DNA from 4 places in the Bradyrhizobium sp. CCGB12 genome. Region 2 is predicted to be linked to each of the others. Evidence: riboswitches for the same ligand, from Rfam matches in the RefSeq annotation. Region 2 holds a riboswitch; each other region holds the start of a gene.
The links. Region 2 has a riboswitch for cobalamin ahead of NLM27_RS18785 (DUF1636 domain-containing protein). Riboswitches for the same ligand answer to the same signal wherever they lie in the genome.

Region 1: another riboswitch for cobalamin. It lies ahead of NLM27_RS19600 (TonB-dependent receptor domain-containing protein); the one in region 2 lies ahead of NLM27_RS18785 (DUF1636 domain-containing protein).
Region 3: another riboswitch for cobalamin. It lies ahead of NLM27_RS39365 (TonB-dependent siderophore receptor); the one in region 2 lies ahead of NLM27_RS18785 (DUF1636 domain-containing protein).
Region 4: another riboswitch for cobalamin. It lies ahead of metE (5-methyltetrahydropteroyltriglutamate--homocysteine S-methyltransferase); the one in region 2 lies ahead of NLM27_RS18785 (DUF1636 domain-containing protein).

What each region holds. Positions count from the first base shown of each region.
Region 1 is NZ_JANADO010000001.1:4,167,452-4,175,094, reverse strand. Features, by position in the region: gene NLM27_RS19605 (helix-turn-helix transcriptional regulator) at 1-75, opposite strand, end outside; gene NLM27_RS19600 (TonB-dependent receptor domain-containing protein) at 372-2,657, opposite strand; cobalamin riboswitch at 2,972-3,181, opposite strand; gene NLM27_RS19595 (DUF1254 domain-containing protein) at 3,543-4,127, opposite strand; gene NLM27_RS19590 (DUF1214 domain-containing protein) at 4,124-4,702, opposite strand; gene NLM27_RS19585 (transglycosylase domain-containing protein) at 4,712-7,000, opposite strand; gene NLM27_RS19580 (YcgN family cysteine cluster protein) at 7,297-7,643, shown strand, end outside.
Region 2 is NZ_JANADO010000001.1:3,962,607-3,970,249, forward strand. Features, by position in the region: gene cobG (precorrin-3B synthase) at 1-352, opposite strand, end outside; gene cobN (cobaltochelatase subunit CobN) at 349-3,597, opposite strand; gene cobW (cobalamin biosynthesis protein CobW) at 3,597-4,631, opposite strand; gene NLM27_RS18785 (DUF1636 domain-containing protein) at 4,628-5,002, opposite strand; cobalamin riboswitch at 5,097-5,319, opposite strand; gene cobO (cob(I)yrinic acid a,c-diamide adenosyltransferase) at 5,360-5,995, shown strand; gene NLM27_RS18795 (cobyric acid synthase) at 6,218-7,643, shown strand, end outside.
Region 3 is NZ_JANADO010000001.1:8,546,298-8,553,940, reverse strand. Features, by position in the region: gene NLM27_RS39380 (DUF1989 domain-containing protein) at 1-179, opposite strand, end outside; gene NLM27_RS39375 (GTP-binding protein) at 224-1,153, opposite strand; gene NLM27_RS39370 (amidohydrolase family protein) at 1,157-2,647, opposite strand; cobalamin riboswitch at 3,469-3,664, shown strand; gene NLM27_RS39365 (TonB-dependent siderophore receptor) at 3,772-6,048, shown strand; gene NLM27_RS39360 (PepSY domain-containing protein) at 6,051-7,496, shown strand.
Region 4 is NZ_JANADO010000001.1:5,489,923-5,497,565, forward strand. Features, by position in the region: cobalamin riboswitch at 3,294-3,486, shown strand; gene metE (5-methyltetrahydropteroyltriglutamate--homocysteine S-methyltransferase) at 3,589-5,913, shown strand; gene NLM27_RS44040 (transposase) at 6,345-6,752, shown strand; gene NLM27_RS44045 (transposase) at 6,658-6,957, shown strand; gene NLM27_RS25405 (SDR family oxidoreductase) at 7,514-7,643, shown strand, end outside.

The sequences.
Region 1 (7,643 bases), 200 kb from region 2:
GGCGCCCACCAGTTCGAATATCTGCCTGCGAGTAGGATCGCCGAGAGCAGCCAGTTGCGCGCTGTCTTTAGCCATAGCTACCCCGCGCGGCGCCGGTCATGCCTGCGGGTCCTCCAGTAGCAAGAGAGATAATTAGTTGTAGCTTATGATTAGTGTAAACTAATTATCGAGTCAATCGGTGCCGAGCGACAAAATAGTAGTCTCATTTTGGCTTCGAACGAGACGCGATCCGCCAGGCAGAGATGCAGTCTGGCGTGTCTGTGTCGGTCACTCGCTCATATCGGGTGCGCGGCGCCGGCGGGCCATCGCTCAAAGGCGAGGATCCCGCATGAAGATCGGATCGCGCGCGCCTTGCCGGCTGCGCGCTACCACTACCACTTGAACGACGCTGCCACCTCGTAGCTGCGGGGCGCACCGAGAATGATCTGGTCGGTGTATCCGGGATCGCCCCACGCCGCGTAGAGCTTGTTGGTCAGGTTTCTCACGCGGAAACTGATCCGCGTCTTCTCGACACCCGTGAAATATGACTTTGGAATGTCGACGAACGCAAACGCATCGAAGGTCGTGTAGGCATTCATGACAACCAGATTGTCCTGGTAGTTGAAGCGGTCGCCGACATGGCGCATGGACGCACCGATCTCCACCGGTAAGGCCGTCTCGAAGCGGTAGGACGCACCGGCATTGGCGACGAAGTTCGGAACATTGGGCGGCGTATTGCCGGAGTAGGACTGGAACACTCCGTTGCCGTCGACGTAACTGAAGTCGACGAAGCGCGACTGCACGAAGGCGACATTGCCCCACAGCTTCAGCCCGCCGAACGGATTGGTCGCTGCGGCGAGCTCGATGCCCTTGGAGGCGATCTTGCCGGCGACGTTGAAGACGATGCCGCTTTCGGGGACGTAGACGTTCTTGCGCTCGATATCGAACGCGGACGCGGTGAACTCGGTGCGCTTGTCAGCCGACTGCACTTTCACGCCGGTCTCGTAGGTTCGCGACGTCGTCAGCAGCAACGGCACCTGTGGCGCGAGGATGAAGATGTTGGCGACCGTCGGGTCGGCCGCCGTCGCATACTGGCTGTAAAGCATGACGCCCGGGGTAACCTCCCAGGTGTAGCCGACGCGGCCGGTGACGGGATTGAACACTTTCGAGAACGGATAGCCGCGGTCGGTGCGCAGCACGCCGTCGGGGGAGTAGCGCGTGCGGTCTAGCTTGATGTCCTCGAAGCGAATGCCGCCGATAAGCGCGAAGGTCGATGTCAGCTTGAGCCGGTCCTCGAACGACAGCGAGGCGGTGTTGACGCGGGTGTAGATCTTCTCGTCGCTTCGTGGACCATAAAGACCGCGGTCCGGATTAAGCAAATCGACGTAATCGCTGAAGAACAGCGTGTCCTGCGAGACGTTGAACTGGTTGTTGCTCGCGGCCACGGTTGCGACGAAACGATTGTCCATGCCGCCGATATCGGAATTGATAGTCAGGTCGGTGATGTTGCCGTAGAGCCGCTGTGCGTGATCCAGCGCTAGGCGCTCACGATAAATGCTCTGCGCGCCGGCAAAATTGCCGACGGTCTGGTCGAACGACGTGATCTCGTTGTTGAACCAGTGCCGATGGGCGTCATAGCCGTAAACCTGGCTCTTCAGCGAGACGTTGTTGGTGATGTCCCATTGAAAGCCTGACCGCAGCCAGAGCTCGCCCGCTCCGCTACGATTGTCGAGCACGTTGTAATTCGTCGTCAGCGTGCGCGCGTCGATGGTGGGCGTAACAGGCGTGCCGCCGCCGAGGTAGTAATTGCTCCAGGTCCCGGAGACGATCCCCGATGTCGGCACAACGCCCGGCGCGTTCGCCGGCACGATCGGCGTTCCCCAGTAGAAACGGTCCTTGTCCTGCCTGTACTCGGCCGCGCCCCAGACCTTCAGGCTGTCGTTGACGCGATAGTTCAACTGCCCGGAGACATTGCTCAGCTTCGAATAGGCATCGTCGATGAAGCTCTTGTCGTTGAAATGGCTGATGTCGAAGCGATAATCGAGTCCGTTGATCAGCGTGCTGCCGCCGGAGCCGTAGCCGGCGCGGTAGCCGTTGAAGGAATCGTAGGAGGTGAAGGCGTCGTTGACGATCGGGCCAGTGTGCGGCGCCTTGGTGACATAGTTGATTGCGCCGCCGGTCGCGCCGAGGCCCGCCACCAGCGAGTCCGGCCCTTTGATGATCTCGACCTGCTGGAGGCCTGCCACATCCATGGGGCGGCCGGTCATGGTCGAGGGCCCGATCGGGATGCCGTTGTAGAGCGTGCTGAGCTGGTCACCGGAAAAGCCGCGCATCGAGAAGATCGCGGGCGCGCCGGGCGCATCGCCGCCGGTGACGCCGACCGCAGCCTTGGCGACCTCGGTCGTGGTCCTGATGCCCTGATCCTGCATCGTCTGCTGGCTGATGACCTCGACGGTCGCGGGCATTTCCCGCGCCGTGATCCCGAGCCGAGAGCCGACATCGGTAACGGCGGCCGTGTTGAGCGGCGTCTGCACCGGGCCGCTTGACGGCTGCGCCGCCGGAGCCGCGACCACTGCACCACTACGGTTACGCGCCGGGACGCGTCGCGCGGTCCGCGACCATTGATTGCCAGGGCTGACGGCGGGAGCCGGCTTGGACATGGCCGGTGAGACGATCACCGGTCCGACCTCCTGGGAGGCACCGGGAGCCGCAGTCTGTGCCGTCGCCACTGAGGACAGCGATGTCGAAAGAGCTAAGGCGAGCAGGGCAGGTGTAGCGCCCCGAATTTGGCCTGCGAAGCCCTGAGAGATACCGATACGAACACGCGAAAACTCCGGCGCAATGCCAGAAACGAAATGATATTGCACGACAATGCTCTGCGGCGACGCAAACAAACTGTCACCGCGGTTGCCTTTGTCATCTGCCTTCGCCCTAGGCGGCAGATGCGCTGGCTACTCCTCCGACATCGGGGCACCCCGCCCAATGCGTTCGCGCGTGACTCATGGCTGGCAGCAGGTTTCCTGGCTCGCGGGTCATCGCCTTCGACCGCCTTCCCAGAGGCCCAATTCGGGGCTCCAGTGGTTCGTTTGGCCGTCGGCTATCCGCCTACAGTTGCGGGGGCAGCCGCGGAATTGCCCGCCGTAACGGACGCACCGCATTCCCTTGGATTGTCCTCGCGGACACTACCGATCACGAAACTGGCATCTGGCACTATACGCGTCAACATTCGCGCGGAGACTTTAGCCGGCGGGTCGTCTGATGGCGGCACTGTGTTGCAGTTTTGCTCGACCCGCACGGGCCGACGTAGAAATCCGTGTCTCACTTCAAACGAATCGTTGACACCACCATGAAAACACCCGCGGCGGACGGCTTCCCGCGCGGGTGTGACAAACTCTCGATGATGCCAATATGCCGGTGTTTTGCCCGACGTGTCAAAGGGGCGAAGGCGCGCGGCCCGGCTGCTTCTGATCGTCAACCGAAGAGCGCAATGATTTCAACGCCCTCGCTACTGTGCATGGGGTTGTTTTTCATGTTTTTGTTGTTGCGCCGCCGAAGCGGCCTGCTCAGCGGCGGCCGCGCGGCGCTTCGGCCTTGGCGGGCGCTTCGGTCTGCGGCGCGCAGGTTGCGGCTTGAAGCGTGGCCTGGGCCTGCGGCATGAGGCCCGGCTCGGCGGCGAGCGCCTTCATCACGATCAGGCCCGTCGTGCTTGGGGAATCGATGATCAGCCGGTCGGCCGCGGTGACCTCTTCGTCCTCGGGCAGCTCGTTGTGCTGCGCTTCCGTCATCAGGTCGAGCTCGATCACCTTGCGGCCCGCCGAGCGGTCGTTGATGGCGTAATAGGCGATCTCGTTGCGGGTGTAGAACGACACCGAGGTGTAGGCCTGGCTGACGGGCACCGTGAGCTTGAGCGGCCCGCCCGTGAGGTCGTAGCGGCAGATCGCGAGCGCAAAGGCCGGGTCCATGAACGGCATCGGTGAGGTCTGCGGATCGGCGAGGGGAAGCTGGGTGACGCCGTTGAGCTTCGTCATCGGCGTCAGCCGCGAATAGGCATCCTGCGTCGCGATCCGTGGCAGCGCCAGCACGCTGACGAGATGGACCACGAGGCCCAGAACGATGCCGGCGACGATGGTGAACAGCAGGCGGATCATGAGCAGCCCACCGTGCTGATGGTGGGCATCGGCGCATCGCGCTGGGTACGCGTGGCGACCCCGACCGGGGTGTCGTAGAGGCGCAGCATCAGGGCGTAGCGCTCGATGCCGCCGGTCGGCAGCCAGTTGCCGGCGCGCGAGCGCGAGGCGATGCGGATCTCGAACGAGCCGTCGGATTGCCGCACGATCTCCTGGCTGGTGAAGCCGTAGCGCTGCAGCGAGTTGGCGACGAGGTGGCCCTTGCGGTCGTAGAGCGTCAGCGTCCAGAACCGCGCCGGCGGCGTCACGCCGGAGACGATCACGTCGCAGCGGCCGTCGAGCGCCTTCTTCTTGTCGTCGGCCGTCGCGGTGAAGGCGACGCCGTCGCCGGTGCCGATCGGCAGCTCGCCGTTGCGCACGATGGTGGCGCGCGAATAGGGATCGACGTCGGCGGTGCCGGTGCGCGGCCGCGCGGTCCAGGCGCCGATGGTCAGCGTGCCGATCTCGGTGCCGCGCGTCGTCGTCATCCAGGTCGCGCCGACGCCGACCACGCTCGCGAGCAGAAGGGCCGTCAATGTGATCAGGATCAGCCGCACGGGTTTCGATCAGTTCTTGCGCGGGGCGGAGGCGTTGGCGTTCTCTTCCGCATAATTCTGCGGGAAGGCGAGCGCACTCGTTGACGAGGACGGCTTGGCCGGGTTGATGTCGGCGGCCGACGATTTGTTCGCAGTCTTGGCCGCATCATCCAGCAGCTTCTCGACGCGCACCAGGATGTCGGCGCCGCGCTTGGTCAGCACGGGCGGCGGACCGGGCTTGGTCTCCGGCACCTTCGGCGCCGCATTGGCCTGCGTGTTGCCGACATGCTGCGGCGGCAGCTTCTGGCCCATGCCGATGCCGGGGATTTCCCGGACCTCGACGCCCTGATGCGCCGCGAGCATGATGTCGTGCCAGGTCTGCGCCGGCAGTGAGCCGCCGGTCATGCGGTTGGTCGGCGAGTAGTCGTCGTTGCCGTACCAGACCGCGCAGGTGAAATTGCCGGTGTAGCCGACGAACCAGGCGTCGCGATACGCATTGGTGGTGCCGGTCTTGCCCGCGGTCGGAATGCCGTCGAGGGCAGCGCGGCGCGCGGTGCCTTCGCTGACGACGTGGCTCATCATGCCCGCCATGTCGGCGGCCACAGAGGCGGGGATCGCCTGCCGCGGTTTCGGGCCGTCGCGGTCCCAGCGCCAGACCAGGTCGCCGGCGCCGGTGCGCACCTCCAGCACGGAATGCGGCGTCACCGCCTTGCCGCGGTTCGGGAACGTCGCATAGGCGACCGCGTGCTCGAGCACGGTGACTTCGTCAGAGCCGATCGGCAGCGACGGCGTATCAGGCAGCGGCGCCTTGAGGCCGAAGCGGCGCGCGACCTCGACGATCTTGGCGCGGCCGATCTTGGCCGGGTTCGGCGCCTTCGGCTGCTCCTTCTGGCCGATCGCGATCGACAGCTTCACCGGCACGACGTTGATCGAGCGCGTGATCGCCTGCGTCAGCGTCACCGAGCCGGAATAGGAATGGCCATAATTCTGCGGGCACCAATTGCCGATGCAGACCGGGCCGTCGACCACGATCGAGTTCGGCGTGAAGCCGTTCAGAAGCGCGGTCGTATAGACGTAAGGCTTGAACGAGGAGCCGGGCTGGCGGTAGGCGTCGGTGGCGCGGTTGAACTGGCTGGCGCCGTAGTCGCGGCCGCCGACCATGGCACGGATGCCGCCGTCGAGATCGGAGACCACGGTTGCGGCCTGCGTCGCGTGATAGTCGCGGCCGAACTGGCGCAGCTGGTTCTCGATCGCGTCTTCTGCCGCCTTCTGCACATTGGCGTCCATGGCGAGGCGGACCACGAAGACGCGCTCGGTGTAGGACTTCGGGAAGGTGTCGACCAGCTTGCGCATCTCGTCGAAGGCGTAGTCGAGATAATAGTTCGGCGACGCCTCGTCGCGGCGGTCGACCGCGAAGGCCGGGTTGCGGCGGGCGCCGAACACCTGGCCCTCGGTCATGAAGCCGGCATCGACGAGGTTGTCGAGCACGACGTTGGCGCGGGCGCGGGCGGCGGGCAGGTTGATGTGGGGGGCGTATTTGGTCGGGGCCTTGAACAGGCCGGCGAGCATCGCTGCTTCCGCCAAGGTGACGTCGCGTGCCGACTTGTTGAAGTAGAAATGCGCCGCGCCGTCGACGCCGAAGGTGCCGCCACCCATATAGGCGCGGTCGAGGTAGAGCTTGAGGATCTCGTTCTTGGTCAGACGCCATTCCAGCCAGATCGCGAGGAAGGCTTCGTTGACCTTGCGCTCGATGGTGCGCTCGTTGCTCAGGAACAGGTTCTTGGCGAGCTGCTGCGTGATCGACGAGCCGCCCTGGCGGACGCCGCCGGCCTGGGCGTTGGTGACGAGCGCGCGCGCCGTGCCGGCGATGTCGATGCCGAAATGGTCGTAAAAGCGGCGGTCCTCGGTCGCCAGCGTCGCCTTGATCAGCACATCAGGAAAATCTTCCAGCGGGATCGAGTCGTTGTGCTTGATGCCGCGGCTGCCGATCGGGTTGCCGTAGCGGTCGAGGAAGGTCACGGCGAGATCGGACTTCTTCAGCCAGTCCTCGTCCGCGGTCTCGCGGAAGGCGGGGATGGCGAGCGTGAGCATCACGACCAGGCCGCCAAGGCCGAGGGTTGCGGCTTCCGACAGCGGCTCGATGAACACCCAGCGCTTCCAGCGTCCGACATAGAACCGGTCCATGAAGGTAGAGTAGCGCTCGTAGAGCTCGCGGATGCCCTTGGCCGAGGAGAACAGCGAGGAGTCGATGCGCGCATCGAGATCCAGGAGGAAATTCCGGATCTTCTGCTTCCAATGCGGTGGTATGATCTGGCGCACCTGGAACCCTTGCGGCTTGCTTCGAAAGCGTTCAAGCACCCGGCCGGGGCGGCATCGAGACGTCTTGCGGGAATGTTACGGCAAACCCAAGGCGCCCGGTTCGCGTCCTTTGGGGACTCTGTGTTCCTTCTAGCCGAGCAGGGCCTATAAACCAATGGTCACGCTCGCGATTTTGAACAACAGGCCTAATTGACCCCGGGTCATTACGGGCCTTGTGCGGGGTGTTGCTTGCACCGTCACGGCCACCCGCCCTAGATGGCATTTGCCGTAGCTCTTTCGAACTCGTGTTGAGGCGCATGACCGCAGCTCCCAAACGACCTTCAGGCCAGGAGGGATTCTTCTGGAAAACCAAGACGTTGGAAGAGATGTCTGGGCCGGAATGGGAAAGCCTGTGCGACGGCTGCGGGCGCTGCTGCCTGAACAAGCTCGAGGACGAGGACACCGGCGAGATCTATTTCACTCATATCGGCTGCAAACTTCTCGATGGTGCGAGCTGCGCCTGCAAGGACTACCCGAATCGCTCCGACAAGGTTCCGGACTGCGTCCGGCTGACCCCTGCCAATGTCCGCACCTTGAACTGGCTGCCGCCGAGCTGCGGCTACAAGCTCGTCGCCGAGGGGCGCGATCTCTATTGGTGGCATCC
Region 2 (7,643 bases):
CTTCGAGCTCGGCGGCGAGCGCTTGCGTCTCATCGCCGGGGCTCCAGAACGGCGTCACCAGGATGTTGCGGCGAGCTTCCGTCTCCGGGTCGGGATCGAGCAGTCCCAACCGCGCGAGGCCGTCGAGCAACGGCCGGTGGCTCTGATCGCTGACACCCCTGATCTGGAGATTGGCGCGGCTCGTGACGTCGATCAGGCCATTGCCGAAGCGTTCGGCAAGCTCCGCAAGGCCAGCAATCTGCGCTGCCTCGAGCCGCCCCCCGAACGGGCGCACGCGAACCACGAGCCCGTCGCCCGATTGCATCGGCCGCAGCGCGCCGGGACACCAGCCCTTGACCGCGGAAGCGCTCATGATGCCTCCCGCAACGCAGCCGCGATCGAATTGCGGCGCGTTCGCCAGAGCGAGGCCTCATGCAGGCGCGTGAAGCAGGTCTCCATCGCGGCGAGCGCCGCCGGATTCTCGCGCGCCATGAAGGCGCGGATGTCGTCATTGCCGAGCGTCGCATCGTAGTAGAGGTCGAACAGATGCGGCGGCACGGCGCTGGCAAGATGCGCAAAGGCGGCCATGTGCTCGAGCGTCGCAGTGATCTCGGCCACCCCGCGAAAACCGTGGCGCAGCATGCCCGCGATCCAGGCCGGATTGGCCGCGCGCGCCCGGACGACGCGCGAGATTTCCTCGGTCAACGTGCGCGCGTGCGGCTGGTCGGGGCGCGTCGTGTCGAGGTGATAGAGCGCCGGCCCTGCCGCCCCGAGATGCGCCGCTGCGGCCGCAACACCGGCTTCATGCGCGGCATAGTCGGCGGCGAGCAGCAGATCGGTTTCCGGCAGGTCCTGCACATGGACGAAAGCGTCAGCGGACGCGAGCCGCTGTTCGATGCCGGCGCGATCCGGCTGCAGTGCGCCATCCGCGGAAAATGCCCAGGACGACGCCGACAGCCAGGCTTCCCCGGCGGCATCACGCGTCTCGGGCGTGAAGGCATCCGGGATCGCCGACAGGCCGACGCCGTATTGTCCGGGCCGCGGCGCGAATACGCGCGAGGTGCGATGACGATAGGGATTGTCGTCGCTCTCGTCCTCGCGGCTCGCGAGCGCCTCGGCTGCAGCTTCGAACAATTGCGCAAGGCCGGAGAAGACATCGCGGAACAGACCCGAGACGCGCAGCGTGACGTCGATGCGGGGGCGGCCGAGCTCGGCCGGCGCGATGATGTCGTAGCCGGTGACGCGGCCGGAGGCGTGATCCCAGCGCGGCGCAAGGCCGGCGAGATGCAGCGCCATCGCGAATTCCTCGCCCGCAGTACGCATCGTCGCCGAGCCCCAGAGGTCGACGACGAGGCCCTTCGGCCAATCGCCGTGATCCTGCAAATGACGGCGGAGCAGCTCTTCGGCGAGCTTGATGCCCTGCGCATGCGCCGATGGCGTCGGCACCGCGCGCGGATCGACGGCGAAGAGATTGCGCCCCGTGGGCAGCACGTCCTGGCGGCCGCGATAGGGCGAGCCGGACGGCCCCGGCGCAATGCGCTGGCCCGCGAGCGCGGCGCGCAGAGCATCGCGCTCCGCCTCGCCGCAGGCTCCGCGGCCGAACACGTGCAGGCCGTCACCGAACTGGCTCTCCTTGAGATCGCAGACGAAGCGGTCGATCCGCGGGATCGCTTCGGCCGGAGCCGCCGATGCATCGAGGCCAAGATCATCTTCCAACCCGGCCGTACGCGCCTCGTCGCGGATCGCGGCGATCAGGCGCTGACGGCGGGCGGGATCGAGACCATCGGCCGTCGAGTATTCGTCGAGCAGGCGTTCAAGCCGGCGCAGGCCCTCCGGCACCGCCGAATTTTCCAGCGGTGGCGGCAGGTGACCGATCGTAACGGCGCCGATACGTCGCTTGGCCTGCGCGGCCTCGCCGGGATCGTTGACGATGAAAGGATAGATGACGGGGAGAACGCCGATCAGCACCTCCGGCCAACAGGCGGATGACAGCGCCACGGATTTTCCGGGCAGCCATTCCAGCGTGCCATGCGCGCCCATGTGCACGACGGCATCGCTGCCCTGCCCCTGGAGCCAGAGATAGAACGCGACATAGCCATGGCGCGGCGTGCGGGCGAGATCGTGATAATCGGCATCGCGCGCGGACGTATCGCCGCGCTCCGGCTGGACCGCGATGATCGAGCGGCCGCATCGGATCGCAGCGAAATGAAACGCGCCGTCGCCGCAGGTCGGATCATCCTCCGGCGCCCCCCAGGCTTGCGCGAGATCGTCTTGCAGAACTAGCGGAAGGCGCGAGAGCGCCGCGCGATAATCGGCAACGCTCCAGCTCAAACTCTGCTTCAGCAGCGCTTCACCGAGCGCATCGACCGGCGCAATGTCGAAGCCGACCGCCGCGAGATCGGACACCAGTGCTTCGACCGATGCCAGCGCGTCGAGCCCAACCGCATGCGCGATCTGGTGCGGCCGGCCCGGATAGTTCGATAGCACGATCGCCAGCCGTTTCTCGGCAACCGGCGTCTCCGCAAGGCGACGCCAGGCCGCGACGCGCGCCACGACAGCCTTTACGCGCTCCTCATCAGGCCGGTGCGCCAGATGCGAGAATTGCAGATCCGGATCGCGCTCGGCTGCCGACTTGAAGCTAATGACACCCGTAAATACGCGGCCGTCGACTTCGGGCAGCACCACATGCATCGCGAGATCACCGGGCGACAGGCCGCGGAGCGACTCCGCCCAATCCTCGCGCCGCGCCGTCGAAAGCGCGACCTGAAATACCGGACAGGACGCGGCATCGAACGGCGTCGTGCCATCGTCGCCCACGGCAGAGAACGCCGTCGCATTGACGATCGCCGCCGCAGGATTTTGCGCGAGATGCGCGCGCAACCAATCGGCGACGCCCGCAGCTTTCAGCGAGGTGACGAAGACGCCATAGGCGTCAAAGCCGCGCTCGCGCAGCGAGGCGATCAAGGCATCAACCGGCCCCGTATCCGCGGAGGTGAGATAGGAGCGATAGAACGTCACAAGCGCGAGCGGCTTGCCCTCACCCGCCGACGGCGCCGCAATGACACCACGTGCGGGATCATAGAATCCCATCTCGGGCACATTCATCTCGCCGACGACCGGGCCGGCATAGAGACCCGAGGCCAGCGCGAGCTGCGCAATCGCCGCCTGCGCCGCGACCGGACCACCGGTGTCGCAGAGCACCTTGAGCCGGCGCAGTGTCGAGACCGGCAAGGTCGAGTACGCATCGAGCCGCGTGTCATCGCGGCCGTCCGCCGGCAGCACGGCGACTACGATGTTGCGGTCTTTGGCGAGTTGTTGAAGTGCAGCCAACCCGTACGGCCAGTAGGACTCACCGCCGATCAGGCGCACCAGAATGCCGCGCGCCTGCGACAGCGTGCGTTCGATATAGGTGTCGACCGAAAGCGGATGACGCAGTTCCGCGAGATTGGCGAGCCGCAGCGACGGCAGGCTGTCGCGGCCACGACGCCAGCCGGCCGCGAAGGCGGCCAGGTCGGAATCCGAATACGAGAGCACCACGAGATCGGCCGGGTCCTGGCCGATGTCTCTTGGCGTCGCGGTCTCCTCGAGACCGCGGCTCTCGCGGAAGACGACGTGCATCAGATACCAAGTCCTGCCTTGATGGAGGCCTCGTCGATATCGCCGTGCTCGCCGATCACGACGAGCTTTGATTGCCTGATATTTGCGCCCCAGGGCTTGTCGAACTGGTGTCGCACGCGCTCGCCGACCGCCTGCAGCAACAGGCGCATCGGCTTGCCCGCGACCGCGATGTAGCCCTTGGCACGCAGCACATTCTGCTCGCGCGCCAGCCGCTGGACCGAGGCGACCAGCGCATCGACGTCAGCCACCTCCGGCAAATCGATCACGACGGAGGCAAAGTCGTCGTGCTCGTGCTCCTCCTCCCCGTCATGATGAGACGGGCGCGCGGCAAGATCGTTCTCCGCGGCAGCACCGAGACCGAGGATCACGCGCGCATCGATCGCGCCGTCGGTGACAGGCAGCATCGGCACGCGGCGCGGCATTTCGGCGGTGATCGCGGCCTTGGCGGCTTCGATCCCTGCGCTGCCGGCAAGATCGGCCTTAGTCAGCAGCACGATGTCGGCGCAGGCGATCTGATCCTCGAACACTTCCGACAATGGCGTCTCGTGATCGAGATTTTCATCCGCTGCGCGCTGCGCTTCGATCGCAGCCGGGTCCGGCGCGAAGCGGCCGGCAGCCACCGCCTCGGCATCAGCCAGCGCGATCACGCCATCGACGGTGATGCGCGAGCGGATCTCCGGCCAGTCGAACGCCTTCAGCAGCGGTTTTGGCAGCGCCAGGCCCGAGGTCTCGATCAGGATGTGATCAGGCCGCACCGGGCGCGCCAAAAGCTGCTCCATGGTCGGAATGAAATCGTCGGCGACGGTGCAGCAGATGCAGCCATTGGCGAGCTCGACGATGTTCTCTTCCGGGCAGTTGGCGTCGGCGCAGGACTTCAGGATCTCACCGTCGACCCCCTCGCTGCCGAACTCGTTGACGAGCACGGCGAGCTTCTTGCCGCCCGCATTGGCGAGCAGATGCTGGATCAGCGTCGTCTTGCCGGAGCCGAGAAAACCGGTGACCACCGTGACAGGGACTTTTGCGAGCGGGTTCATTCGGCGGCCTCCGGCACGACGGCAATGGGGGGAATGCGGGCAAGCGATTGCTTGCGGAAGATTTCGGGGCGGCTGCGCCAGGGCACGAGGCCATCGGGCGCGGCCGCGTAGGCCGCCGCGCCGGCGACGACGTCGTGTGCATTCACATCCGACAGGCGGCCATAGACATAGGACCAGCGGCCGGGCGCGCTCAGCGCGACCGAACAGCCCTGGCTGCAGGCCGACAGGCATTCGACGGGAACTACATTGACGCCGTCGGGTACGCCGGCGTCAAGGATCGCACCATGCAGGCGCTTGCCGGGCGTGACGTCGCCCTCGCCAAGCGTTTCGCCGGCACGGCAGGTAATGCAGACGTGAAGTGTGACCGTCATCGCCTCTTCCAGAATAAACAGCGGGAAGCGAAGAGGCGCACGGACCGCTTTTCGAGAGGCCCGTTTCCCCGTCGCGGAACACCCCGTCCGCCGGTCCAAAATCGTCCGCGCTGGCAGGTCTCCCGGCTTGCGGAGCAGGGTTTTGCCCTTCGATCCCCGCCTTCCCGATTCCCTTTCGGGAGTCAGTGGCTTCGGGCATCTCTCCGGTCACGGTCGCGGGGGCGGCTGCATTTTGGACCCAAATCTTGCCGATTCGGACCCTATCGCATTCCCTCTTCGCCTGTCATAGGACAGGAACCAACGCCGGCCCACCATTTGCCGCCGGCCGCCACTTGTCAAGCCGAAGGACCGGGACCGATGACGCCTGAACCGGATGCCCAAACGGGCGAGGAAACCGACGCCCGCCACGCCCAAAAAATGGCGAAGAAGAAGGCCGCCCGCGACAAGATCATGGCGACCAAGAGCGGCGACAAAGGCCTCATCATCGTCCACACCGGCGCCGGCAAGGGCAAATCGTCATCCGCCTTCGGCATGATCGTCCGCTGTGTCGCCCATGGCTTTCCCTGCGCGGTCGTGCAGTTCATCAAGGGCGCCTGGGATACCGGCGAACGGCGCCTGCTCACCGGCCATTTCGGCGAGCTCTGTCAGTTCCACGCCATGGGCGAAGGTTTTACCTGGGAGACACAGGACCGTGCCCGCGACGTCGCGGCCGCGCGCGCCGGCTGGGAGAAGGCCAAGGAGCTGATATCGGATCCCAATTTGCGCATGGTCGTGCTCGATGAGATCAACATCGCGCTGCGTTACGACTATCTCGACATTGCGGAAGTCGTCGATTTCCTGACGACGCACAAGCCGCCGACGTCACATGTCGTCCTCACCGGGCGCAATGCAAAGGATGAGCTGATCGAGATCGCCGATCTCGTCACCGAGATGACGCTGGTCAAGCATCCCTTCCGCTCCGGCATCAAGGCGCAGGCCGGCGTCGAGTTCTGAAGCATGATGAGATTAGGTTCAAATGCTGCAACGAAGGAGGTGCGCTCCCTCCCCCGCCTGCGGGGGAGGGCTGGGGAGAGGGTTTCTCCGCAATCGAGAACCCCCAAGAGGAGAGAGCCCTCACCCGGCGCGTTGCGCCGACCTCTCCCGCAAGCGGGAGAGGTGCATCGAGCCTGCGGCCGCCTGATTCAACTCAATCCCAGTGCGCTTTAGAAGACACCGATGGCGCGCGCATTGATGATCCAGGGGGCCGGCTCGGACGTGGGCAAGTCGCTCATCGTCGCCGGCCTCGCGCGCGCTTTCACGCGGCGCGGCCTGCGCGTATTTCCCTTCAAGCCGCAGAATATGTCAAACAACGCGGCCGTCACCGTTGATGGGGGTGAGATCGGCCGCGCCCAGGCGCTTCAGGCGCTCGCCGCCGGTGTCGAGCCGCACACCGACATGAACCCGGTGTTGCTCAAGCCGGAGACCGACGTCGGCGCACAAGTTATCGTCCACGGCAAGCGCATCGCAACCGCCCGGGCGCGCGACTATGCGGCGATGAAGCCGTCACTGATGGGCGCCGTGCTGGAGAGTTTCGAGCGGCTGAAAGCACGGGCCGATCTGGTGCTGGTGGAAGGCGCCGGCAGCCCGGCCGAGGTGAACCTGCGCAAGGCCGACATTGCCAATATGGGCTTTGCGCGCAAGGCGGACGTGCCGGTCGTGCTGGTCGGCGACATCGACCGCGGCGGCGTCATTGCCCAGCTCGTCGGCATCAAGACGGTGATCGATCCTGACGATGCCGCGATGATCCAGGGCTTTGTCATCAACAAGTTTCGCGGCGATCCCACGCTGTTCGACGACGGCTACAGGCTGATCGAAACAAAGACCGGCTGGCTTGGTTTCGGGGTGCTGCCCTGGTTCGCACGCGCCGGCGAGCTGCCGGCCGAGGATGCGCTTGGCCTGAGCGACGCGCGCAAGCCGGGCCAGTGCAAGATCGCCTGCCTTGCGTTGTCGCGGATCGCCAATTTCGACGATCTCGATCCGCTCAAGCTCGAGCCTGGTGTCGATCTCATGATGGTGCGTCCGGGCGATGCCATTCCCGGCGATGTGAGGCTGGTCATCATTCCCGGCTCCAAATCCACCCGCGGCGACCTCGCCTTCCTGCGCGCGCAGGGCTGGGACATCGATCTCCTCGCGCATCACCGCAGGGGTGGCCACGTGCTCGGCCTCTGCGGCGGCTATCAGATGCTCGGGCGCAGCGTCGCTGATCCCGATGGCATCGAAGGCCCTGCCGGGGACACGCCAGGCCTCGGGCTGCTGGATGTGACAACCGTGATGAGCCCGCAGAAAACGCTGACGCGCGTTGCCGCCGTGCACGCCGCCACGCAGCAGCCGATCGAGGCCTACGAAATCCACATTGGCCGCACTGATGGGCCGGATCGCGCGCAACCATTTGCGAGACTGAATGGCGAGCCGGAAGGCGCGATCTCGGGCGACGGGCGCGTTGAGGGCAGCTATTTGCACGGCCTGTTCACGTCGGATGATTTCCGCAGGGCATTTTTGGCCAAGCTCGACATTACCGCAGGGGACGAGCCCTATCGCGGCAGGGTCGAGAGCGCGCTCGATGCCCTCGCCGATCACATCGAAAAGCATCTCGACGTCGAAG
Region 3 (7,643 bases), 4.6 Mb from region 2:
ACGCGAAATGTTCTGGCATCGCGTGGCGGCACGGTGAGCTCGTGCGTCTTGACCATCGTGCGGCGAGCTTGCTCAAGCGCGGCTAGGTCGGGCCCAGGCATCGTGCCGGCCGGATAGACGATCGTCGGCTTGGCGGCGCGGCGCGAAGCGGCGTCTGCGGGCGCGATTTTGGACGACATGCCAAGCTGATCCCTGTGACTGCGATCCATCCTACCGCCTCATCTCACCCACCCGCAACGCACCCCTCCATGATTCCGTCGAGCTCGGTCTTCGAGAGCACCCCGAGCTCGGCAATGAAGACGATCCGTGACCGCGGCACGCCTGGAGGTGGGGCTTCACCCGGCGCCAGCGTCGCGCGGCCGGCGGCGAACTGAAACACCATCATGCGGCCGGGCTGCTCGACCGTCTCGAACAGGCCTTTTGCGCGCGCGAGCTTTGGCGCCAGTTTGCCGATGGCCTGCTGCAAGCGCGGCAGCGAGAGCGGCTGGTCCGACGTCCAGCTCAGCGTCTCGAAGCGCTCTTCCGCCGGCCGTCGCGGCCCGACCTCGCGCGGCGCGGGCGCGCGATCGACATTCGCTGGAAACAGCAGCGCGGCGGGAATCTCGCCGTGATTCGCATCGACCACCACGGCAGGGACGCGCTGCGCACGGATGGCTTCGCGCATCCGGACACCCGCGCCCGCGTCCGCCAGATCCAGCTTGCTGAGCGCCACGATATCGGCGACGCGCAGTTGCGACCGGTGGAGCGCGTCCTCAAGGGCGGCCGGCGACGCGGTCGCGTCCATCACGCAAAGCACCGTCTCCAGCGGCGCCTCGCGCAGGATCACGGGGTCCATCAGGTTGCGCACGATGTCGGAGGGGTCCGCGACGCCGCTGGTTTCGATGACGATGTATTCGGGCCTGGGATCGCGCCGCAGCAGCGTCGAGAGCGTGCGGAGCAGATCGCCCTCGAGCGAGCAGCAGATGCAGCCATTGGCGAGACTCACGACGCCGTCGTTCGCACCCGCGATCAGTTCCGCATCGATATTGATCGCACCAAAGTCGTTGACCACGGCGGCGATCCGCCGTCCCTCGGCGTTCGCCAGCAGATGATTCACGACCGTGGTCTTGCCCGCCCCCAGAAAGCCCGTGACCAGGAGAATGGGGACCGGCATGTGTCAGGCCTCGACGACGGGGCGACGCACCGGCTTTCCCGGCCGCGCGGTCACGTCGAGCACGCCATCGCTGATCAGTGGCTGACCGCTGACAATCAGATGCCGCACGCCTTCCGAGGGACGGTTCATCGCCGTGAAGGTCGCGCGGTCCGAGAGCTTTTCGTAGTCGAACACGACGATGTCGGCATCGGCGTCCTTCGCAAGCCTGCCCTTGGCGCGCATCGCGGGCGTGCTCTGCGAGAGGATTTCCGCCGGGATCAGCGCGCATTTGCGCACGCCTTCGAGCAGCGACACGGCCTTGCGCTCGCGTACCCATTCGCGGATGAACTTCGTGAAGCAGCCGGCCGAGCGCGGATGCGAGGTGGCATCGTCAGGCAGCGGCCAGGCATCGCCGGTGTAGGTCTTGCCGTCCGACGTCGTCCACGGCATCGCATCGGACGCGATGGCACCGCCGGGATAGAGCACCGACATGTCGAGCAGGTCGCGGTGATGCGCATTATGCTCGGTGTCGAGGATGTGCCAGAGCACCAGCGAGGAGGGCTCTTCGGCCTGCGCCTTCAAGAGCTCCTCACGGTCGTGGAAACGGTAACCGTCAGTCACGCGCTGCACGGAATCGTAGCCGGTGCCGTTGCGCTCGACGAATTTGGGATCGCTGAAGAACGCCGCCGCCAGCACGGTCGAGCCGGTGCCGTAGGGATAGGCCTCGACCGTGATGGGCAGGCCCTGCGCCTGCGCCTTCTCGACCAGCACGCGGCAGCGCGCAATGTCGGTCTTGCTCGACGAGTTGAAATGGCAGATATGCATGTGCGCGCCGGTGGCGCCGGCATAGCCGATCAGCCGGATATAGGCTTCCACCGCGCTTTCGGGGTCGATACGCGACATGAAGGCGACGTGGGTGAAGGTCGGGACGTCCTTGGCCGCAGCCAACTGGCAGACCGCCGTCAGCTCCTGCACGCCGGCGCCCGGCGCATAGGCGTTCAAGATGCCGATGCCGATGCCGCCTTCGTTCAGGCCCCGCCCGAGGCGCTCGAGGATGCCCGCGACCTCGGCATCGGTCGCGACGTTGTCCATCCAGCGGCGGTCGCGCATGGCGTTGCCGAACGCCTCCAGCGAGCTCTCCGCATTTGAGCCCGTCATCGCGCCGATGCGCGCAAAGGCCCAGTTGGTGGCGGCGCCGTAGTTCAGCACGCGCCCTTTCCTCGCCTGCCGCTCATACCAGGACCCGACCGGCAGCACACCGGCCTCGAGATCGAGCGTGGTCGTCACGCCGTCGAACGCCTGCATGCGGTCGGCCGGGATCGACTGGCCATGCGCGTGCAGATCGATGAAGCCGGGCGCGACCACGAGGCCGGTGGCGTCGATGACCCGCTCCGCGCCGCCGAGCGAGGAGCCAACCGCGGCGATCTTGCCGTCCACAACCGCCACGTCGCCGATGGCGTCCATCCCGCTCGCGGGATCCACCACCCGGCCACCAGAGATCACCAAGCTGCTCATTCCACACTCCTCCGCGCTGAAGTCGCATCAAGGCAGATTCTGGAAGGAACGACCACCTCCACCGAGGCCGATGCATCATGCTCGCACGGAAGGTCATTTGGCAGGCAATTCGCAGACACGCCGTCGCGTCCTCGCGGCATGTTCTGCCCGAGCTGCGCTCTCCTCTTCACACCCTCTCGCCAGAAAGGGCGCAGGGAAGACCGGGCGCCGGCTGGCACCCATAAGACCCCTGCGCTGAACGAATGCACACGCAGTGCACAGGGGAGACACAGGGCAGCCGAGACCAGGCCTTCCCTGCGCGATGGTTTGACGGCCTATGCCGCGCTCTCCCGGGAGCCGAGTTCCTTCTGGCCTCCCTCACCCCTGCGAAATTCACGACACCGCGCCGGTTGACGCGATGACGCCTTCGCCAAGGCTTGACCGTAGCAACGACGGCCAGGACCACACGGTTTCGCCGTACGCGGACGACCCTGCTTCGCCAAGAGGCTTCGCAGGGCACAGGCGCCGTCCGTCTTCGCAGGACGTGCCATGCTCACGAGGTTCATCTCGCCCTGCACGCCACAGCCCGCCTTCAACGCCGCCCGCGTCCACCGCAATCCCAGCCCGCGTTCGTGACGACGTACGACCGCCCCTTTGGTGGGCCGGGACGGGCGACACATACGACAAATCCGAATTTCGGTAAAGTGGAATATTTTTGCGAGAAGGGACTGACGCTGAGTCGAGCTGCCGGACGAACGCTGAGCGATCGGCACGTCGGGCCGATGACGGTGCGGCGCGTTGATCTGTCTCGGGACGGCTAGTTGACAGCCCTTTGCAAATAAAACTAGGGTGCCTGCGACGGTTCTCCTTCGGGAGATCAATAGGGAATACGGTGCGGGGATCCCCCAACGCCGTGGCTGCCCCCGCAACTGTAAGCGGTGAGCCTTCGCCAAACGCCACTGGGCCTGCGGGCCTGGGAAGGCGGCGACAGGTAACGACCCGCGAGCCAGGAGACCTGCCGTCAGTCGTGGTCACACGCGAGCACATTGGGCGGGGTGTCCTGGTGGGTGTTGGGCTGCCGTCCTCTTGGGGCAGTGGCCAGACTGCGTTCGCGGTGACGTGCCACGTTATCGCGAGTCCTATTGATGACCTCCCGTACCATCTTCGCGCCACGGCATCGCCGCGCGTTGCTCCGTTCAGTTGCATTCTCCTGTTTCGTGTTGTCGACAGACGGCTGGGCACAGTCCGCAAGTCCGGTCCAGATGCTCGACCCCGTGGTGGTGCAGCCGCCGGCAACGCCGCCGAGTACCCGCAGCACCCGACGCAGTTCTGCTGCCGCCCGCGCCGCGCGTTCGCGCCAGCAGCACAACATGGCTGCCAACACCGATACACCGATTTCCGCGCCGACTGGACCTGTCTTCGCCGCGCCGACGCTCAACCTCACCGGCGCGACCACGGCGGGCAGCCGGCTCGGCCTCACACGACTGCAGACTCCGGCCAGCGTGGAGGTGATCTCCGCTGAAACCATCGCCGAGCGCGGCCAACAGAACATCGTCGACGCGGTAACGCAAAACGCCACCGGCTTCACGGCGAGCCCGGCACCGGGCAATGGCGGCGTCTCGTTCAATACCCGCGGCTTCACGGGCCTCGGCTCCGTCATGACGCTGTATGATGGCACCCAGCTCTATATCGGCGCCGGGACGGTGACCTTTCCGTTCGACACTTGGTCGACCGAGCGCATCGAGGTGCTGCGCGGCCCTGCATCGGTGTTGTACGGCGCGGGCGCGGTCGGCGGCGCCATCAACGTGGTTTCAAAACTGCCGTTGTGGATCTCCCGCAACCAAGCCGAGGTCTCGCTGGACAGCAACACGACGCGGCGAATTGCCGTGGACAGTGGCGGTCCGGTCAGCGAGAACGTCGCCTATCGGATCACCGCCTCCGGCAACATGTCGGATGGCTGGGTCGATCGCGACAACACCTCGAATGTCGCGCTTCATGCCGTGGTCCAGATCAAGCAGAGCGAAGACGTCACCTGGACGCTGTCTACGGACTACGGTGACCGCGACCCTTCGCGCTACTTCGGCACGCCGCTGATCAACGGCAGGCTCGACGAATCGCTACGTTTCAAGAATTACAACGTCAGCGACAGCCACATCCGCTACCAGGACAGCTGGAATCAGGTGAAGACCGAATGGCAGATCGCCGACGGAATTTCGGTTCAGAACACACTTTACTATCTTAACTCCAAGCGGCACTGGAAGGACGTCGAAAGCTACGCCTATAACCCCGCCACTGGCCTCATCAACCGAAGCAGCTACATCGAGATTTTTCACGATCAGCAGCAGGTCGGCAATCGCATGGATGCGAAATTCCGCGGGCATGTCCTTGGTATGGCCAATGAGTTCGTCGCAGGCTTCGACGTCAACAGCATCAATTTTACCCACACCAACAATTCACCCTACGGCGGCTCGTCGTCCGTCAACCCGTTCAATTTCGTTCCGGGCGTATTCAACAGCCCAAACGCCACAATTCCGGGTTACGGCAGTGTGACTAACCAGTATGCGCTATTTGCCGAGAACAGGCTGTCGGTCACCGAGCAACTGTCCTTGATTGCCGGCATCCGCCAGGACGAACCGACAATCACGCGCACTGACTATGTCTCGCCGGCCAACCACTTCGAGAAATCGTTCTCCTCGACAACCTGGCGCGCCGGAGCGGTCTATACACCGGTCAAGGATCTCGCTTTCTATGGCCAGTACGCCACCGCGGTCGATCCGGTCGGAGGGCTCATCTCACTGTCCTCCGCAAACAAGAGCTTCGACCTGGCCACCGGCAGACAGATCGAAATTGGTGTTAAGCAATCGTTCTGGGGCGGCCGCGGCGAATGGACTCTGGCCGGCTATGAGATCGTGAAGAACAACTTGCTGGCACGCGACCCCAACATTCCTTCGCTGACCGTCCAGGTCGGCCAGCAATCATCGCGCGGCGTCGAAGCATCGGTCGGCTTCCTGCTCGATTATGGTTGGCGAATCGATGCCAATACCGCCTTCCTGCGCGCGAAGTACGATGACTTCGTGCAGGCGGTCGGCGGCGGAAGTGCGAATTATGCCGGTAACGTACCTGTCAATGTACCGCAGAACGTCTCCAATATCTGGGCGACCTGGGCTTTTGCACCGAACTGGTCGGCCAACGCGGGCGTACAGATCGTCGGCAGGACTTATGCGGACAATGCCAACACGGTGACACGCCCGGCCTACAACATTGTCAATGCCGGCGTGCAATGGAAGCCTGATCTCAACACCACCGTGTCGTTCCGCATCTACAATCTCTTCGACGAGGTGTACACGATGTCGGGCGGCACCACTCAGTGGCTGCTCGGCATGCCACGCACTGCGCAGCTCGCGGTCAACGTGAAGTTCTGAGCGTGGCACGAACCCTGAAACGCACACTTCGGCGGTGGCTATACATCGGCCACCGCTGGGTCGGCATCGTCACCTGCCTGTTTTTCGCCATGTGGTTCGTTTCCGGCGTGGTGATGATGTACGTCGCTTTTCCCGGCCTTTCCGACAAGGAAAGGCTGGCAGCGCTTCCTGATATTGAATGGGAGAAAGTGGCGTTGTCGCCGGACGACGCGATGAAGACGGCGGGCGCCACGCGCTATCCGCGCGATCTTCGGCTTTCCATGCTGGCCGACGAGCCGGTGTATCGGATAGCCGGCTGGGACGGCAAGCGGCGGGCGATCTCTGCAGCCGATGGCCGGGACATCACCGGTGTTTCCGAACAGCAGGCGCTTGCGGTCGCACAACATCATCCCGCAAGTACATCGCCGCAGCTCGAAGAACTCATCGATCGGGACCAATGGAGCGTGACGGCCCGCTACGATCCGCTGCGACCGCTTTACATCATTACGCTCGGCGACAATGCCGGTACCAAGCTCTATGTCTCCTCACGCTCCGGCGAGATCGCGCTCGACACCAACCACACCGAACGCGTCTGGAACTGGCTCGGCTCGATCCCGCACTGGATCTATCCGACCGTGCTGCGCAAAGATGGGCCGCTGTGGCGGCTGGTCGTGCTTTGGATCTCCGGTATCTGCCTGATCATCGGCGTCACCGGCATCTGGATCGGCATCCTTCGCGTACGCCTGAAGCGGCGCTATGCGAGCGGCAGGATCACGCCTTATCGTGGCTGGATGGCATGGCACCACATCACCGGCCTGATCGCGGGTATCTTCGTGCTGACCTGGACATTCTCCGGTTGGCTTTCGCTCAATCCCGGCGAATATTTCGCAAGCCGCAACACGGCGCGCGAGGTGCTGCAACGCTATGCCGGCCATGATGCGCCGACGATTGCGACGAAGCTGCCAACGCCGCAATCCGCCGTGGTCGAAGCGCGCTTTGTCTGGCTTGATGGCAGCGCGATGATGATCGCCGCGTCGCGTGATGGCACGCAAAGACCTCTGGATGTGACGTCGGGCCAATCGGCAACACTTCCGCAGGATCGCCTCTGGACTGCCGCAACAAAATTGTTGCCGACAGCGCGCATCGTGGAACGGTTAACCCTCAGGGAATACGACGCCTATTGGTATGCACATCATCACGACCGCGAATTGCCGGTGCTGCGCGCCGTGTTTGATGATGACGCGAGAACATGGTTTCACATCAGCCCTGTCACGGGCGACATCATTGGCCGCGTGGACAGCAGCCGGCGCACATATCGCTGGCTGTTCAACGCGCTGCACAGTTTCGATTTTCGATTGCTGCTGGTGTATCGCCCGGCCTGGGACATCGTGGTGTGGCTGCTGTCGATCCTTGGGACCATCGTTTCGGTGAGCGGTGTCGTCGTCGGCTGGCGTTATCTGCGCAGTTGAAGCAAATCCGCTTCGTACAGTGCCCGTTACTCTCCAGCGATTCGCCGAACGACCATTCCTCTCCCGCGACCCGCCCGTTCAGGCGCTTGCTCCGACGCAGTCAGTTACGGAACTTCGCTGCATCGCTCGTAGTTCCGCGGCAGGAAC
Region 4 (7,643 bases), 1.5 Mb from region 2:
CTCCGGCTGCGCCTCAGCCCCAAACTCAGGCACTATCGCCCGGGATACCGACGCATCTTAAACCACCAGCTAAGAGTGGTTGATGTCGATCATCACCCACTCCAATGACGTCTATCGAACTCTGATGGCTTCTCTCCACATTCCACGAAGCCTCTCATCGTCACACCGAGACGGTGCTTGCACGTTTGCGCCACATCGCCTGCTGTCAGGTGCCAGTTGCTGCACGACAGCGTGAGCTTGATGGGGCTTTTGTCATACAATGAGCGTGACCGACGAGCGCCTACCGGTTCAGTAGTAGAGAGAGACGCTACATTATGTCGCTAACCATCCCTGGTCCATTCAAGACCTGGCAACGTAATTGGTAGCAACGGAACTCCTATCTGGTCCCCTCACCCAGTTTGGTCGCAAACACGATGATAGCTCATCGATCGTGCCTCCCAATGTAAGTTGGTCGTTCGAATGCCCTCGCTGCCCCCCCGAGCCTGAAACAGTGACAATAAGTCATCTGTGTGGCGCCACGAATATTTTACGCTTGGTGCCGACGAGCGCTTCCATCGTCTGTGCAGACAGTCACTAGCTCCTTGAAGATTTGCTCTGCCTTGACGCGAGACTTTCCAGGATAGGGAGGATCGCCTCAGCTTTAACTTCTTGTCCGACCGACTCGTCGCGACCCCGCGCAGTAACTCATGAGTCGCTCTGGAAACGCATCCCTCCAAGTTTATCGTCTCCGATCGCCAACCGTGTCCAGAGTAATGTGGCGCAAGATTGCGCGCAGATCAGTAGTAAAGCCGTTGGATTTCGGCACCGCGCTGCAGTGTGACAAGACCGCGCGTTGAGTATTCACAAGAAGTGTTTAACCGCAACTGATCGCTCTAATAGCCAACGCTCGGCCGGGTATAGCCGGCTGTTGATGCGTTCGCCCGGCCTCAGACTGTAACTTGCTTGGCATGCTCAAATTGAGCGCGGCTATATCTTTGAGGGGCAATACTGCAACTGGCCCGATTCTCGCAGGAGCGTCGACTAACCTGTCGAGTGTGATTGAGTTCGAACGTTGACTTATCCTGCAGCGATCGCCGATGCACGACGCAAGCGTCACTTACCGATATATCCGAGGCGGCAGTGGCGATCTCTACGGCCCCACAACACGGTCCATTTCATTCTGGCGTGGAGCTCCCAACTACAGGTGAACGACTGGCGATGACCCTTCAATTTCACCGAGCCGTCGAGCACCTGGAAGTATGGAGCGCAACTGGCCGTAGTTTCTCATTTGTGATCACCTATGCGACCCCGACCGGCCCCGGCTTTCACGGACGTTCCGGCTATGTGGCGTCGTGGCGACCGCTTGGCGATAGCCGTGGCGCCATAAAAATCGGTGGTTCGCCCTTCCGAACGTTCGCCACGGCTGAGGGGGCTTGCAATAGGATGCTCGAATACCTGACGGGGGACAACTGATGTGATGCTGAACAAGTGCGCCGTGCTACGGAGCCTTGACCAAGAATGTCCTGCAGCCTTTGGCGCTCGAGGACACCTTCCTGGAATGTCTCACCAGCAGACTTCTCGCCCAGCCGCCATCAAGCTGCGAGAACATCCTTAAACATTGCCGCATTGCTTGAGCGCCTTTCGGCCGATAGCTCCCAGCGAATGAGGAGAAGCTAAGCCGTGCAGGCATACTTCTGTTTGAAAGGACGCCTTCTCGTGTCGGTGATGTCCGGCTTAGGACGTCTATGTCGATAACCCGACAATGGCGTAGCTAAATCACTCTGCCGGCCGGCTCAGACGCCGCTTTTCTCAGCGCTGTGACGTTCTTCGCATGGCATGCCGATTGCCGATGATGACCGTAGCCGCCAATGCGACGCAGGTCTCGCTGGAGCCAACTCAGCAGCATATGTCGCCATGGCTCTTGATCAGTGTAGGAAGAACGCTGCCCCATGAGACAACCGACGCTCAAACGCAACACCGCCTATTGCAGATCACATGGCAATGATTCGCGACCGAGGAGGGTTTGGAACTACGGGCTGATTGCAGCGCTCCTTTTTAATGCGCTGCTCTGGGCTGGGATATGGCGGGCAGTCGCGATGCTCTTTCACTGAAATGCTCTTCAAAACTTGCAGCCCGGATGTCCGTGAAGCTGCCAAACTGCTAGCGGCCTCAAGGCCCGAGTTGGTCGACGCGCCGCTTTTCCGGATGCCAAGGCTTCACGCCTCTTGGAAGAAGGTGCGTACGTAGCCAGCAAACGGTCGATTAAGCGACTGGTTCACCATCCAATTCCGGTCGGAGGGCACAAACCGAGGGCGCGACCAGCTAGCGGCGGAAGTCTGATCACCGGTCAGTTCCGCGGTCGTGAGCCAGGGCGCCAACCTCGCCGTCGTCGGCGACCCGCTCGAGGCTCTGTCGGGAAGCTGCGGAGCACTAGAACTCTGGGCTTAGGTCTGGCTCGCGCCACTTCATGCACGCTACCAGTTTTGGGCGGCCGCACTAGCACGTCATACTCTTTGGCGAACTTGAACAGCCACTCTCGATCTTCGCTCCCAACAAAGATGCCATCAGTTCGCGTTGCTTCCGCACGGCCGCGCCAATGATCGCGATTTACAACTTACTCTTTATGGCGCTGTGCATGCAACAAATGCGACGCCGGTGCTCCGTACCTTTACATAATCTGGTTTGCCGCAACGCGACTCCGTCCGAGATGCGCTCGGCGCAAACACTCTCCCTCGTAGTGATCGCAACATTCCGTCGCGTTCTGATCAAATGCTATGTGTACTTCGCGACGCTCTCGATAGCATCACGGCTTTTCGACACGAGATCGCCACAACGCCCTGCCCCCAGTCCGACAGAGCGCGCCAGGCTTCATTGCCGTTCCGTCAAAGTGAGATGAAATCGCCCAGCAGGCACATGCCGCCTCAGATTCGCGCCGGAACGCTCTTTTAAAAGGTCCTCCACGGCTTCGTCGGATAAGCCGCGTCGCGACGCCCCGAATTGATCGAGACTCCGAAGTCGAAGACCAGACGCCTCTGCCTGCGCACCCACTGTTTCCGATGACCACACTTCGCGACCATGATCTGGCGGTCGCCAGCAGCCAGCCGATGGCAAACGGTACCGGAGACGTGTGAAGCCCGCGCGCGCACAAATGGTCGGCAGATATTTACAATCCACTCGGGCGGACGTCACGAGGCTTGGCCATGCGTTGCGGCTCGGATCAGATGTCTCCCCATTTGGCGTGTGTCCAATCGGCCAGGAGGATGCGGCCGCGATGTTGAAGGGTTGACGAAACGATTGTTTTGCAGGAAGTTGATTCCGTCCGAGGTTCTCTGGGTCTCGCTTGATCCGGAGCTAAGAGGGAAGCCGGTGTGATGCCGGCGCTGCCCCCGCAACTGTAAGCGGCGAGCCGCTGTCCAATATTGTCACTGAGGCCGGTTGGCTTCGGGAAGGCCGGACAGCAGCGATGATCCGCGAGCCAGGAGACCTGCCCCGGCAACGATTTCGTCCACGGGCGGGGTGTCCCGGTGGTGCGTCAAGCAGTTGCCACTGCGGCGGCCTGTACCTGCGCGCATCCACCTTCGCCTCGCCTCCAAACATGGGGTTGAAGCGATGTCCAACATTTCAGTTCGCGTTGCAACGCTGGGTATGCCGCGCATCGGTCCGCGCCGCGAACTCAAATTCGCGGTTGAGAGCTACTGGGCCGGTAAGTCAAGCGAAGCGCAGCTCTTGGAGGCTGCGGCCGGACTTCGTCTCGCCAACTGGGCCCGGCAAAAGTCGCTCGGCGCGACCGTCATTCCTTCGAACGACTTCTCGCTCTATGACCATGTGCTCGATACCAGCGTGATGGTCGGCGCGATTCCCGACGTTTACGGTTGGGTGGCAGGGCCGGTGTCACTCAAGACCTACTTCGCCATGGCGCGCGGCGCAGAAGAATATGCAGATCGTGGGCATGCCGATCATCGACACGGCGCGGCAGCGCAGGAAATGACAAAGTGGTTCGACACCAACTACCATTACATGGTCCCGGAACTTCGCAAGGACCAAACCTTCAAGCTTTCCTCGCGTAAGCCGATTGAGGAATACGAGGAGGCAAAGAGCCTTGGATACCAGACGCGCTCCGTGCTGGTTGGACCCGTCACCTTCCTGAAACTCGGCAAGAGCGCAGATCCAGCGTTCAATCCACTGTTGCTGCTGGACCAGCTTCTACCGGTCTATGTCGATGTCCTTCGTGAACTAGCCGCGCGAGGTGCGGAATGGGTTCAGCTCGACGAGCCCTGCCTAGTCCTTGACCTAGACGAAGCATCACGCGGCTCATTGCGGCGGGCATATACCCATTTCGCAAAGCAGGTACCCGGCCTCAAAATCATGCTGGCTACCTATTTCGGGAGCCTCGGCGACAATCTCGATACAGCCTTGGCCTTGCCCGTGGCTGGCGTTCACGTCGACCTGGTTCGGGGCTCAGATCAGTTGAGCCTCATCGCCGCCATAGCCCGGAGCGATCTCGTTCTCTCACTTGGAGTCATTGATGGGCGAAATGTCTGGCGCTCCAATCTGCCGGACTTGTTCAACAAGCTGGCGCCCACTATCGCAAAGCTGGGTCATGACCGCGTCGAGATCGCTCCTTCATGTTCGCTGCTTCATGTCCCAGTCGACCTGGAGCTCGAAAGCGATCTCGATTTCGATGTAAAGAGTTGGCTGTCGTTCTCGGTCCAGAAAATCAAGGAACTGGCCACATTGGGAAGTGCGCTCGCCGGCAATCATGCCCATGTATCTCGCCGCCTTGCGGCTTCCAAACGGGCGGCCGTGGCTCGCGAGAAGTCGTCTAAGATTCACAACGCCGATGTCACCCGACGTATGACGACGATTGGCCAAACAATGCGTCGCCGCGACAGGCCGTACGCTGAGCGTGTCGAGCTTCAGCGCGCGCGATTCGCCTTCCCAGCGTACCCAACGACGACGATTGGATCATTCCCGCAGACTGCGGAGATTCGTCGTGCCCGTGCGTCCCACGCGCAGGGAACGTTGAGTGACGCGCAGTACGAGCAGTTTCTCAAAGCGGAAACGGCGCGTGCAGTGAGATGGCAGGACGACATAGGGCTCGATGTGCTCGTGCATGGCGAGTTCGAGCGAAATGACATGGTGCAGTATTTCGGTGAGAAGCTATCGGGCTTCGCCTTCACGAAACACGGCTGGGTTCAGTCCTATGGCTCACGCTACGTCCGTCCGCCGATTCTGTTTGGAGACGTCTCCCGTCCGAGGCCGATGACGGTCGACTGGTGGCGCTATGCGCAGTCGATGACCGAGAAGCCGGTGAAGGCAATGTTAACTGGGCCGGTGACCATTCTGAACTGGTCGTTTGTTCGTGATGATATCCCCCGGAGCAAGGCTTGCGTACAGATCGCGCTCGCGATCCGGGACGAGGTGGCCGACCTTCAGAACGCCGGAGCAAAAATCATTCAGATAGACGAGGCGGCGTTGCGTGAAGGATTGCCGCTGCGCAAGTCACAGTGGAAAAGCTATCTCGATTGGGCCGTAGACAGCTTTCGCATTTGCTCTTCAGTCGTTGCAGACGAAACGCAGATTCATACTCATATGTGTTATTCCGAATTTAACGACATCATTGATGCTATCGCGGATATGGATGCCGACGTCATTTCGATCGAGACGTCGCGATCGAAGATGGAACTGCTGGACGCCTTCAGGAGCTACAAGTACCCAAATCAGATCGGTCCGGGCGTCTATGACATCCATTCGCCGCGCGTTCCTGATACGGCCGAGATGAAACACCTCCTGACGCTCGCGCGCCAACAGCTCTCCGACTCTCAACTATGGATTAATCCCGATTGCGGCCTGAAAACCCGAAAGTGGGAGGAAGTGCGTCCGGCCTTGGTTAACATGGTCGCAGCTGCCCGGGAGCTACGAGCGGCAACCTGATCTCTGCGGATCGAACTTTACCCTTCCGTTCACGAGAAAAACCCGGCGCTTCGCGATCATTAGACCGACTGAAAAGCACTACGCCTTCACGTGAACGGGATCTTGTCACGGGGCGGACATCGAGCTCCTTCCGCGGCGTGCGGTAGGACGGCGGTCGACGCTGGTCTCGCACTACAAATGCCGCGGCACACCAGAGGCGCGAACTCGGCGACGGCAATTCCTCGCTGGCGCCGATTTTGACGAACACGCGACGCTCGTCATTGAGGGTGACCGTCGGATCATAGCTAGCCGGCTGCGCATCACTGGCAACGATGCTCCCGCCTAGGGCCGATCGACATTCAGGATTCCCAATCGGTTGATAGCTGATTCATAGAGCACCGTGATTCGACACGGTGCGGATGATGGAGGCGATATGAGCTGACCAAGGCGCAATGGGCGAGGATTTCGCCGCTTCTGCCTGGGGAAGCTGGCGATCGAGACGGTCAGCTGCGGAGAACCGTCCGTTCGTCAACGGATGTTTGTGGGTTTTGCGGTCGGGCGCCCACTGGTGCGACCTGCCGGAGCGGTACGGCAAGTGGAGAACGGTGCATCAGCGCTTCAACCGCTGGTGCCATGCTGGTGTCTGGGAGCGCGTGTTCTCTGCTCTGTCCCCCGGTCATGACAACCAGTATCTGATGATCGACAGCACCATCGTTCGTGCCCATCAGCAGGCGACGAGCGGAAAAGGGGGCCAAAGATCGGGCGCTGGGGCGCTCCCGAGGCGGACTGACCAAGATCCACATGCTGGCCGATGCGCTCGGCCATCCGCTGCGCTTCATCGTCACGGTTGGACAGGTTAATAACATCACCCAGGCGCCCGCACTGCTCGATGGCCAGAGCGGCGATGCCGTGCTCGCCGACAAAGACTATGACTGCAACGCCCTGCGCGCGACCATCGCGGAGAGCGGCGCCACGGCGGTGATCCCATCAAGCCGCACCCGCAGGATCATCATTCCGCGCGACGCCGACGCCTACAAACAGCCCAACTGTTTGATTGCGTCATGATGCATGATGCGCCAAGTGCCTATGCTTGATCGGCCAGGCAGAACGGACATGGTGTCCAACGCAAATCGTAGATGAACCTAACGTACGAGGCGGGTTACGTCTGATTTGCGATCGTTCAAGCGCGGGCTGGGCTTCCCGGAAGGCGTTCTGAGAGTATTCTTGCAGCGTCAATGAGGCGCATCGCTGTGGATCGGCCTCAATTAGGCGGGGGCCAATTCGATCAGGATCATGACGCGGCTCATCGTCTGTCCGCACGCCCAGAGTCTTCAGGATTCTATTAGCCGTTGCGGATCGTGTGAACCCTGAACAGGAGGCCGACCACATGCGCAGGTCCTCTAATTGGCCTTGTAATGAACATGCGTTGTTGTCAGAAAGCATACGCGCAATGTTTGAAAGCTGCGAAACTGTCTCCGGACCTGCCGCTGGATCGCTCACCCCACTTGGACCGCCCGCTTCGTTGGTGTGGCCCAAATCCTGCAACGGTTTCTCGGGCGAGGCGAGAGGATAGGAGGCGCGGTTGAGTCTTGATCTACTAAATGGCGATGCGGCGTCGGACGTGGACATCCCGCTTTCAGGCGTTGAAGCCGGTTCCCAGCGGGGAGAACGGAGGACGCTGTTGCTGACTGGGGCGACGCGTGGCATTGGTCACGCTACCGCAAAGCTGTTTTCGGAAGCTGGCTGGCGCA